Regions from separate parts of the Roseixanthobacter glucoisosaccharinicivorans genome, predicted to be linked through region 2. Evidence: predicted binding sites of a transcription regulator. Region 2 holds the regulator's gene; the other holds the start of a gene.

Region 1 (5,219 bases), 1.6 Mb from region 2:
GGCGGGAGGGGCATGTGGCCGACGGCGTCGATGGCGGCATCGAGCGCCGCGCCGGAGAGGTCGAAGGCGAAATCCACCGCGCCGTCCTCGCCTTTGGCCAGCACGGTCGCATCCAGCGTGCCGAGGGTGCAGGTCTCGCCCGAACCGCCGAAGCGCACCCGGTCGCCGGGCGCGAGGCGCTTCGCCGGACGCACGAAGGCGCGCCAAACCTCAGGCGACAGGCGTTTCACCAAGGTCGCCTCGATGGGCACAATGGAGCCCCCGGCGCGGGTGCGGGTACCATCGAGGCGGGCGGGGATGACCTTGGTGTCGTTGATCACCAGCGCATCGCCCGGCCGCAGGAAGCGCGGCAGGTCGCCGATATGGGCATCCTCAAGCTCGGGCGTTCCGTCAGGGCGCACCACCAGCAGGCGCGCGGCGGCGCGCGGCTCGGCGGGGCGGAGCGCGATCAGCTCGGGCGGCAGTTCGAAATCAAAGGCGTCTACGCGCATGAAACCCACATGCGCCGCGATCCATGCGGCGGGAGCGCCTTCCTAATTCGGTTTGGCCGGAAGGGAAACCACCAAACGAGCGCTCAGAAGATGGCGACGGCACCCTGCCAGATGGCCCAGCTCATGCCGGCGGTGATGAGGATGCCGAGCACGGTGGCGAAGAAGCCGGCGAGGATCACCGCCCCGTCGCGCTCCACGAGGCCGAGGCCGAAGATGCACACGGCAAAGCCCGGCGGCAGATTGCCCAGGAAGGGAATCGGCAGCAGCAGGATGAAGCCGAGCAGCACCACCACCGCGCCCACCACCCGGCGGGCGGTGGGGCCGGCAAACATCTCCATGCGGGGGCGCGACCAGCGCTCGAACCATTCGATGGTGGGGCGCGAGCGGGTGACGATGGCGTCCAGCATGCTGCGGGAGAAGGTTTGGCGGGCGATCCGGTCGGGCAGCCACAATTCCTGCCGGCCCATGGCCATCTGCAGGCCGATGAGGCCGAGCACGATGCCGCAGATGACGGGAATGCCCGGCGGCATCGGAATGCAATTGGGAATACCGAACAAAAGGAAGGTGATACCGAAGGCCCGGTTGCGCAGCGCATTGATCAGATCGCCGATGGCGACACGCTCTCCTTCCTGGGCGGCGAGTACGGCGGCGAGCAGTTCAGACGTGCGCGGTGTGCGGTGATCCACGGGGGCCTCTGGTCCTTCAGGCCTTCCTCTTAGCACCGGGAAAGCGGCGCTGTCAGGGCATAAGCTGCAATCGCACCCGCCCGTCCGCCCTGCTCCCGTGGATCGCGCCCGCAGCGCGGTGTCAGTGCAACACGAACATGCCGCTGACCGTGCGCAGCTCCGCCGGCTTGATCAATTGCTGGTGGGTCACCTCGACCGAATGCAGCTTGCCGTCGAGGTCGCGTTCCCAGAATGCGAGGAATTTCATCAATTCCGGAAATTTCGGACACAAATCATATTGCTGCCAGATGAAGCTCTGCAAGAACGCCGGGTGATCCGGCATGCGGTAGAGAATATGGGCGGTGGCCAGGCCGTAACCGGCCATCTGTTTCGCAAAACCCTCGCAAACCATCTTTGACACCTCCGTACGGTGCCCCAACCGATCATGGGCAAAAGGATTGTCGGCTCGCTACCTTGCGCGAGCCAGACTAAAATTTGGTATATCGGTTCAAATTCAAGGCGTTAGCAGCGAAGGTGGGAGACTGCTGACAAGACGCGGCGGGCGCGTTTGCGGTTTCCATGGACGCCGGGCAGGGGCGGCAGTAACGTTTCGTGATCGCGTAGGACAAAAACAATGCCGCGCCGTTTTGCGGTGTACTTCAACGCTTCACTCCTGGCCGGCTTTGTCGCATTCATCTGCCTGACGGCCTGTTCGCCCACGCACGCCCAGTCGACGCCGAGACATTCCGGGCTGGAGCCGGTGCGAATTCAGCTGAAATGGTCCCATCAATTCCAGTTCGCCGGCTTCTACGCGGCCGTTGCGAAGGGTTTCTACCGGGACGTAGGCCTGGACGTGTCGCTGGTCGAGGGTGGGCCGGCCATAGATCCCGTGGCGGTGGTGCTGTCCGGGGCGGCCGCATTCGGGGTCGGCAATTCCTCGCTGATCGTGGATCGCGCCCAAGGGCGCCCGCTGGTCGCGCTCGCCGCGATCTTCCAGCATTCCCCGTTCGTGGTGCTGGCGCGGCGTGGCGACGGCATCAACGGCCCGGCCGACCTGCGTGGCCGGAAAGTGATGATCGAGGAGCATTCCGCCGAGGTGCTCGCCTATCTGCATGCGCTCGGCCTGTGGCCCAACAAGCTCCAGATCCTGCCCTATGAGGGCGATCCGCTGGTGCTGGCGCAGGGCGAAATCGCCGCCATCAACGCCTATTCCACAACCGAGCCGTTCATCCTGCTGCGCAACGACGTGCCCTACCAGACCTTCAACCCGCGCGAACTGGGTATAGATTTCTATGGGGACACGCTGTTCACCACGTCCGGCGTGGCGGCGGAGCGCCCGGAGCTGGCGCGGGCGGTGCGCGATGCCTCGCTGCGCGGCTGGCAATATGCGCTAAACCACCAGCAGGAAATCATCGACCTGATCCTGCGCGACTATATGCCGGGCTTCGACCGGCGGCGCCTCGAATTCGAGGCCGACGCCATGCGCCCGCTGATCATCGCGGACGTGGTGGACCTCGGCTATCAGAGCGAGGCGCGCTGGCGCCGGATCGCGGACCAGTTCGCCGCTGCCGGCATGATGCCGGAGCACTTTCCGCTCTCCGGCTTCATCTTCGAGGCCCCGCGCCGCAGCCTGCGCTGGCTCTATCTCTCGCTCGCGGCGGCGACGCTGCTGGTGATGGTGGCGGCGTTCCTGGCGCAGCGCTTCTATCGCCTGAACCGCCAGTTGCGCCGCGAGATGGAGCTGAGCCGGCGCCTGCAAAGCCGCCTCTCCAAGCTCGCCGCCACCGATGACCTGACGCAGGTGCTGAACCGGCGGCGGTTTCTGGAGCTGGCGGGCGACGCCTTCGCCCGCGCCCGCGCCGCCGGAACGGCGCTCAGCGTCGCGGTCATGGATCTGGATGACTTCAAGGCCGTCAACGACAGCCATGGCCATGCCGCCGGGGACGAGGTGCTCCAGGCGGTCGCGCGTGCCGTCTCGGACATGATCGGCACCACGGCGGTGTTCGCCCGCACGGGCGGGGAGGAATTCGCCCTGCTGTTTGCCGGGTTCTCCCAGGAAGCGACCCTCGCGAGTTGTGAGCGGATCCGCGCGCGCATCGCCGAGCTGCGGGTCCGCGCACCCTGTGGGGATGTCATAAGCCTCACCATCAGCGTCGGTGTCGCGGGCATGGGCGCCGACGACGAGACGTTCGACGCCATGCTGGCGCGGGCCGATTCGGCGCTTTACATGGCCAAGAAGGACGGGCGCGACCTTGTGCGCGCGCATCCCCTCCCGGTGTCGTGTTGAGCCGATCGAGGAGGCCGGAAGAGGAGCGGTAGCACTCACCACCGAAGAGTGCTAATAATCCGCCCGCCGACCCTTGCGGGGGGATTATGCCCCTCTTAGATCAGGCTGGGCGGCGGCCGTGGTGCCGCGCCCGTGAAGAAGATCAAACATTGAACCGGAGGTTCCCGATGGGTTTCCGCCCTTTACATGACCGCGTGGTCGTGAAGCGCATTGAAGCGGAGCAGAAGACTGCTGGCGGCATCATTATCCCCGACACCGCCAAGGAAAAGCCCCAGGAGGGCGAGGTGGTTTCCGTGGGCCCTGGCGCGCGTGACGAAAGCGGCACTGTTGTCGCCCTCGACGTGAAGGCCGGCGATCGCGTGCTGTTCGGCAAGTGGTCCGGCTCCGAGGTGAAGATCGACGGCCAGGACCTGCTCATCATGAAGGAAAGCGACATTCTCGGCGTGATCGCCTGAGCATTCGCCTTTTCTTCCACGTTCCTCGAAATTCAGGAGACGGCACATGGCTGCCAAAGAAGTAAAATTCTCCGTTGATGCGCGCGATCGCTTGCTGCGCGGCGTCGACATTCTCGCCAACGCCGTGAAGGTCACCCTCGGTCCCAAGGGCCGCAACGTGGTGATCGAGAAGTCCTACGGCGCCCCGCGCATCACCAAGGACGGCGTGACCGTCGCCAAGGAAATCGAACTGGAAGACAAGTTCGAGAACCTCGGCGCCCAGTTGCTCCGCGAAGTCGCGTCCAAGACCAATGATCTGGCCGGCGACGGCACCACCACCGCGACCGTGCTGGCCCAGGCGATCGTCCGTGAAGGCGCCAAGTCGGTTGCCGCCGGCATGAACCCGATGGACCTCAAGCGCGGCATCGACCTCGCGGTCGACGCCATCGTCAAGGATCTCGCCGCCAAGTCCAAGAAGGTGACCTCGAACGCCGAGATCGCCCAGGTCGGCACCATCTCCGCCAACGGCGACGCCGAAGTCGGCAAGTTCCTGGCCGAGGCCATGGAGCGCGTGGGCAACGAAGGTGTCATCACGGTCGAGGAAGCCAAGACCGCCGAGAGCGAGCTGGATGTCGTCGAAGGCATGCAGTTCGACCGCGGCTATCTCTCCCCCTACTTCGTCACCAATGCCGAGAAGATGCGCGTTGAGTTCGAGGATCCCTACATCCTCATCAACGAGAAGAAGCTCTCGGGCCTCCAGGAATTGCTGCCGGTTCTCGAAGCCGTCGTGCAGTCCGGCAAGCCGCTCGTGATCATCGCCGAAGACGTGGAAGGCGAAGCCCTCGCCACCCTGGTGGTGAACAAGCTGCGCGGCGGCCTCAAGGTCGCGGCGGTGAAGGCTCCCGGCTTCGGTGATCGCCGCAAGGCCATGCTGCAGGATATCGCCATCCTGACCGGCGGCCAGGCCATCTCGGAAGACCTCGGCATCAAGCTCGACAGCGTCGATCTTTCCATGCTCGGCCGCGCCAAGAAGGTCGTGATCGAGAAGGAAAACACCACGATCGTGGACGGCGCCGGCGAGAAGGCCGACATCGAAGCCCGCGTGGCGCAGATCAAGGCGCAGATCGAGGAAACCACCTCGGACTACGACCGTGAGAAGCTCCAGGAGCGTCTGGCCAAGCTGGCCGGTGGCGTCGCGGTCATCCGCGTCGGCGGCTCCACGGAAGTGGAAGTGAAGGAAAAGAAGGACCGCGTCGACGACGCCCTGCACGCCACCCGCGCTGCGGTGGAAGAAGGCATCGTCCCCGGCGGCGGCGTCGCGCTGCTGCGCTCCATCGCGGTT
Region 2 (5,219 bases):
GGTGTGGATGCCCGGCTGGCCGCCGAGCGCGTCGATGACCAGCCCGCTGTCATCGGCGAAGGCGGGTAATTGCGCCGCGCTCGCCGCCGCGACCGCCTTGAGGCGGGCATTGGCGGCAAACGTGGTGCCGGTCTCGTCGGGCTCGGGCAGGCCGAGTTCGCCGGCGGCCACCGCTTCCACCCCATAGGGTTCGAGCAGCATGCGCATCTCGATGAGCTTGCCCTTGTTGTGCGTGGCGACCACCAGCCGCCCTTCGAGCCGGCGATGGGTCATCAGGCCACCGCCTGCTTCTGCAAATCCACCAGCTGGTTGATGCCGGTGCGGGCGAGCGAGAGCAATTGCAGGAATTCGGCCTCGCTGAACGGGGTCTTTTCCGCCGTGCCCTGGATTTCGACGATGCCGCCGGAACCGGTCATGACGAAATTGGCGTCGGTCTCCGCCTTGCTGTCCTCGGGATAATCGAGATCGAGCACCGGCGTGCCCTCGAAAATGCCGCAGGAGACCGCCGCGACGTGCTCGCGCAGGGGGATGGTCTTCAGCATGGAGCGCGAATACATCCAGCTCATGCAATCGTGCAGGGCGATCCAGGCGCCGGTGATGGCGGCCGTGCGGGTGCCCCCGTCGGCCTGGAGTACGTCGCAATCCAGCGTGATCTGGCGTTCGCCGAGGCCGACCAGGTCGGTGACCGAACGCAGGGAGCGGCCGATCAGCCGCTGGATCTCCTGCGTGCGGCCGGATTGCTTGCCGGTGGTGGATTCGCGCCGGGTCCGCTCCAGCGTGGCGCGGGGGAGCATGGAATATTCCGCCGTCACCCAGCCGCGGCCCTGGCCCTTGAGCCACGGCGGCAGGCGCTCTTCCAGGGTCGCCGCCACCAGCACATGGGTGTCGCCGAACTTGACGAGGCACGAGCCCTCGGCATGGCGCAGAACGTTGCGCTCGAAGGAAACGGCTCGCATCTCGTCGCTCGCGCGGCGGCTCGGGCGCATAATCTATCCAATCCGTTGTGAAACTGGCCGTCGTTTTAGGGGTGGGCGCGCGCAGGAGCAAGGGGCGTGGTATGCTGCGTCATGGTTCAGGTGGGCGCGGTGTGCGAACAGGCGATGGTGTCGCGGCGAGATAACCGGCGAGATATCGGGCGGGATGATCTGCGGCATCATGCAATGTCCCCGCCGGCGCCGCGCACCTGTCCCCCTGCTTTATCCCGCCCGCCCGATCCGGAGTGAGGCCTTGCCCATCGACCCCATCATTCCTCCCTTTTCAGCCGCCCTCGGACAGATCGACGAGCGCTCGCGCGAGATTTTCCGCCAGATCGTGGAAAGCTATCTCGCGACCGGCGAGCCGGTGGGCTCGCGCAACATCGCGCGCCTCATCCCCATGTCGCTGTCGCCGGCCTCCGTGCGCAACGTCATGGCGGACCTGGAAGCGGCGGGGCTGATCTACGCGCCGCACACAAGCGCCGGGCGCCTGCCGACCGAGCGCGGACTGCGCTTTTTCGTCGATGCGCTGATGGAAATCGGCGATGTGAGCGAGGGCGACCGGCGCAACATCGAATCCCAGGTCGCCGCCGCAGCCAAGGGCTATACCGTCGACGGCGTGCTGCGCGAGGCTTCCGCCTTGCTCTCCGGCCTGTCGCGCGGCGCAGGCGTGGTGACGGCCATCAAGACCGATCCGCGCCTCAAGCATGTGGAATTCGTGCCGCTGGATACCAACCGTGCCCTGGTCATTCTGGTGTCCGAGGACGGGCAGGTTGAAAACCGGGCCGTGCCGCTGCCGCTTGGCCTTCCGGCCTCGGCGCTGACCGAGGCCACCAATTTCCTCAACGCCCATATTCGCGGCCGCACGCTCGCCGAGGCGCGGGCCGAGATGGAAAACCTGTTGAGCGACCTGCGCCAGCAATTGGACGCCCTGACCGCCCGGGTGGTTGAGGCAGGCCTTGCCTCCTGGTCCGGCGACGGGCCGGCCGAGCGCAAGCTGATCGTGCGCGGCCAGGCGAAATTGCTGGAGGATCTTCACGCCCTGGAAGATCTCGAACGCATCCGCCTGCTGTTCGACGATCTCGAATCCAAGCGCGACGTGGTGGATCTGCTCGGCCGGGCGGAGGATGCCCAGTCGCTGCGCATTTTCATCGGCTCGGAGAATAAATTGTTCTCGCTCTCCGGCTCCTCCACCATCGTCGCGCCCTATCACGACAGCCAGGGCCGGGTGCTGGGGGTGCTTGGGGTGATCGGACCGACGCGGCTCAATTATGGGCGCATCGTGCCCATGGTGGACTTCACGGCGCGGGTCGTGAGCCGCGTTCTCGGCGCTCCGGGGGCCGACGCGGCTTGATTTTTCCCGCCATGCCCCCGATATGCGGGGCGAATTCGGTGCACCTGCCCGTGGGGCGGTGTTGTTAGCGACGAGGACATGGGCATGAGCGATCAGGGTGGCGCGAACGACGCGAAGCCCCATACCGACCTGAACTCCGATCCGGAGGGCGCGGAAATGGAAGCGCTCGCCGAAGCGGAAGAGGCCGGTGGACTCCACGCGGAAAAGCAGCGGCTGGAGGGCGAGGTCGCGAACCTGAAGGACAAGTTCCTGCGCGCCTACGCGGAAGCGGAGAACATCCGTCGCCGGGCCGAGAAGGAAGTGGCTGATGCCAAGACTTATGGCATCGCCTCTTTCGCGCGTGACGTATTGAACGTTGCCGATGATCTCGCCCGCGCCCTCGGCGCGGTGGAAGCGGAAGCCAAGGAAAAGGCCGAAGGCGCATTCAAGGCGCTGCTGGACGGCCTGGAACTGACCGAGCGCAGCCTTCAGAAGGGCCTGGAAAAGCACGGCATCCGCAAGGTGGAGCCGGTGGGGGAGAAATTCGATCCCAATCTGCACCAAGCCATGTTCGAGGTGCCGGACGCGAGCGTGCCCAACGGCACCGTGGTCCAGGTGGTCCAGTCCGGCTATGTGATCGGTGATCGGGTTCTGCGTCCCGCCATGGTCGGCGTTTCGCGCGGCGGTCCCAAGGTGGCGCCGGGCGAGGCCAAGGCTGAGAACGGTTCCGCGAACTGAGCGCCGTTTCCGGCCGGTTCGGTTGAACGAAAGCCGTCGTGCCGTTTAGGCGCGGCGGCTTTTTATTTGAGCGCCCTCGGTGTGTCCTCAGTTGGATTCGATCCCATCGCGGATCGCCCGGACGCGGGTGTAGGTATCCTGGAAGGCATCCGCCTTCACCACCGTGATCATCCGGATATGCGCGTTCGAGCCGAACCGCAGCCACTGGATTACCTTCACGTCCGCCCCCGATGTGGCATCCTTGGCGGTGGCGATGATCTCAAAGCCCGGCTGGCCGCCGATGCGCAAGGGCTCGGCCCGGTCGATATGCATGTCGCGAACCGCCGGCACCGAGGAAAGCGAGCGCAGGGCGAACTGCCCGCGATCGTCCTCACGCGGCGTGCCGGGCGAAACGCCGACCACGAAGATCGGCTGGCTCGCGCTTTCCACCACGTCCTTGTCGCCCTCGGTCAGCACCGCGGCGGTATTGCCGATGACCTTAACCACCCGGAACCCCGCGAGGTCGCCGAGCTTGAACGGCAGGCCCGCCAATTGTTCCTGGGTCGAGGGCGGGGCACGGAACGCCAGCGTCATCAAGCTTTTGCGGACGGCCTCGTCGGTCAGTTCACCGGCATTGGCCTCGGGAACCTGCACCGTGATGAGCGCCGTGCCCTTCGGGGAGCCTGCGAGCAGGATCCATTTCTTCGCGACCACCGGCCCGGCGCTCTGCTTGCCGATCACCAGCAGGGTCTGTGCCTCACGCAAAGCGGAGGAGTCCGGGAGACTCTTGGGGTCGGCCACCAGCGGACCGCGGCTTTCGACGGTAATGCCCTTGGTGGCGAGCGCCGCGTCGGTAAAGCCGGCCTCGATCTGGGCATAGGCCTGGGGCGGCATCTCGATGATGAGAAGGGAGGCGGCCTTGCTACGGTCCTCGAAGCCGGAGAAGGTCGGGCTTTCCACCATGCCGTCGGGCGGCACGACACCCACCAGCGTCCCCTTTGGAAAAACGGCATCGGCAGCGCCGGCAAGCCCGCCCGAAACCAGCAGCACGGCGAGCGAAAGCCCGAGGCGGATCTTCATCTTCGGCAATCCCATTACGGCAAATCCATTGCGGCCAGACCCATCATGGCGTCTTGGCGGCGAAAGCGGGCGGAAGCGTGGCCCGCGCTGATGTCGCAGGTTCGGCCGGGTCCAGCTGGGGAGGGTCCACGCGGCGCAGCGTGAGGTTGAAGCGGCCGGGATGCGGCAGCAGGGTCGAAGTCCCCGGCAGGATGCGGTCGATGCCGTGGAACGCGAGCCGGCTTTCGCCCGCCAGCAGCAGCGCATCGCCCGAGGCCAACCGCAGCGAACGGGTCGGGCTCCGTCGCTCGGTGCCGCCGAGGCGAAACAGCGCGGTGTCGCCCAACGAGAGCGAGAGCACGGGGGCGGTGAAATCGTGCTCGTCGCGATCCTGGTGCAGGCTCATGCGGGCATCGGGTGCGTACCAATTGATCAGGCAGGCCTGCGGCAGCGCGGCATCGCCGGTGAGCGCGGCCCAGGCGGCGAGCAGGGCGGCGGGCATGGGCGGCCACGGCGCCCGCGTGTCCGGGTGGAAGGACTGATAGCGATAGCCCGCCTCGTCCGAGACCCAGCCGAGCGGGCCGCAATTGCTCATGCGCACGGAAAACGGCTTTCCCGTCCGCGGCATGCGGGGTGTGAACAGCGGTGCCTCGGCAAGGACGGCGTTGATCTCGTCCACCAAGGCCTCCTGGCGCGGGCGGTCGAGGAAATCCGGCCAATACAGGCACCCCGGCGCGACTTCCATCTGCTGCGACACCTGACGTCTTGCCTCCCGCTCCACCATGGCCGAGCCGCATGCTCTCGCCAAGCCGGTCCGCCCGCCTCGGCGCGAGCACATGGGAACGCCTGGGTGCGAGCCGCGTTCCTTGGATGACGGAAGGACAGGAGATTCCCCATGAAACAACGTCTTGCCGGCGCTGCCGGCGTCCTCGCCCTGGTGCTTGGCGCGTCCGCCGCCAGCGCCCAGACCACGGCGGTCATCGTCACCCAGCCGTCTGGCTATGTGACCGTCACGCCCGACCAGCAGGTGCTGATCCAGCGCTATGTGGTGCAGCATCCGGTGACGGCGACCATCGTGACGCAGCCCGGCTTCGTTCCTGTGCCCGGCGCGGTGCTGCCGGCGGACGTGCAGGTGC

What was found. The regulator HrcA, encoded in region 2, represses chaperone genes, less so after heat shock. The targets are predictions, from matches to a motif close to GTTAGCACTCNCNNNNNGNGAGTGCTAAC.
Region 1: a site for HrcA is predicted at 3,471-3,499, ahead of groES (co-chaperone GroES). Genes of this name have one in related genera too.

What each region holds. Positions count from the first base shown of each region.
Region 1 covers NZ_CM195538.1:2,015,053-2,020,271, forward strand. Annotated here, with positions in the region: gene queA (tRNA preQ1(34) S-adenosylmethionine ribosyltransferase-isomerase QueA) at 1-491, opposite strand, end outside; gene V5F78_RS09050 (exopolysaccharide biosynthesis protein) at 575-1,177, opposite strand; gene V5F78_RS09055 (usg protein) at 1,299-1,568, opposite strand; gene V5F78_RS09060 (ABC transporter substrate-binding protein) at 1,791-3,443, shown strand; gene groES (co-chaperone GroES) at 3,611-3,898, shown strand; gene groL (chaperonin GroEL) at 3,945-5,219, shown strand, end outside.
Region 2 covers NZ_CM195538.1:431,200-436,418, forward strand. Annotated here, with positions in the region: gene rdgB (RdgB/HAM1 family non-canonical purine NTP pyrophosphatase) at 1-273, opposite strand, end outside; gene rph (ribonuclease PH) at 273-986, opposite strand; gene hrcA (heat-inducible transcriptional repressor HrcA) at 1,228-2,328, shown strand; gene grpE (nucleotide exchange factor GrpE) at 2,413-3,045, shown strand; gene V5F78_RS01875 (hypothetical protein) at 3,133-4,104, opposite strand; gene V5F78_RS01880 (alpha-ketoglutarate-dependent dioxygenase AlkB family protein) at 4,148-4,828, opposite strand; gene V5F78_RS01885 (DUF1236 domain-containing protein) at 4,979-5,219, shown strand, end outside.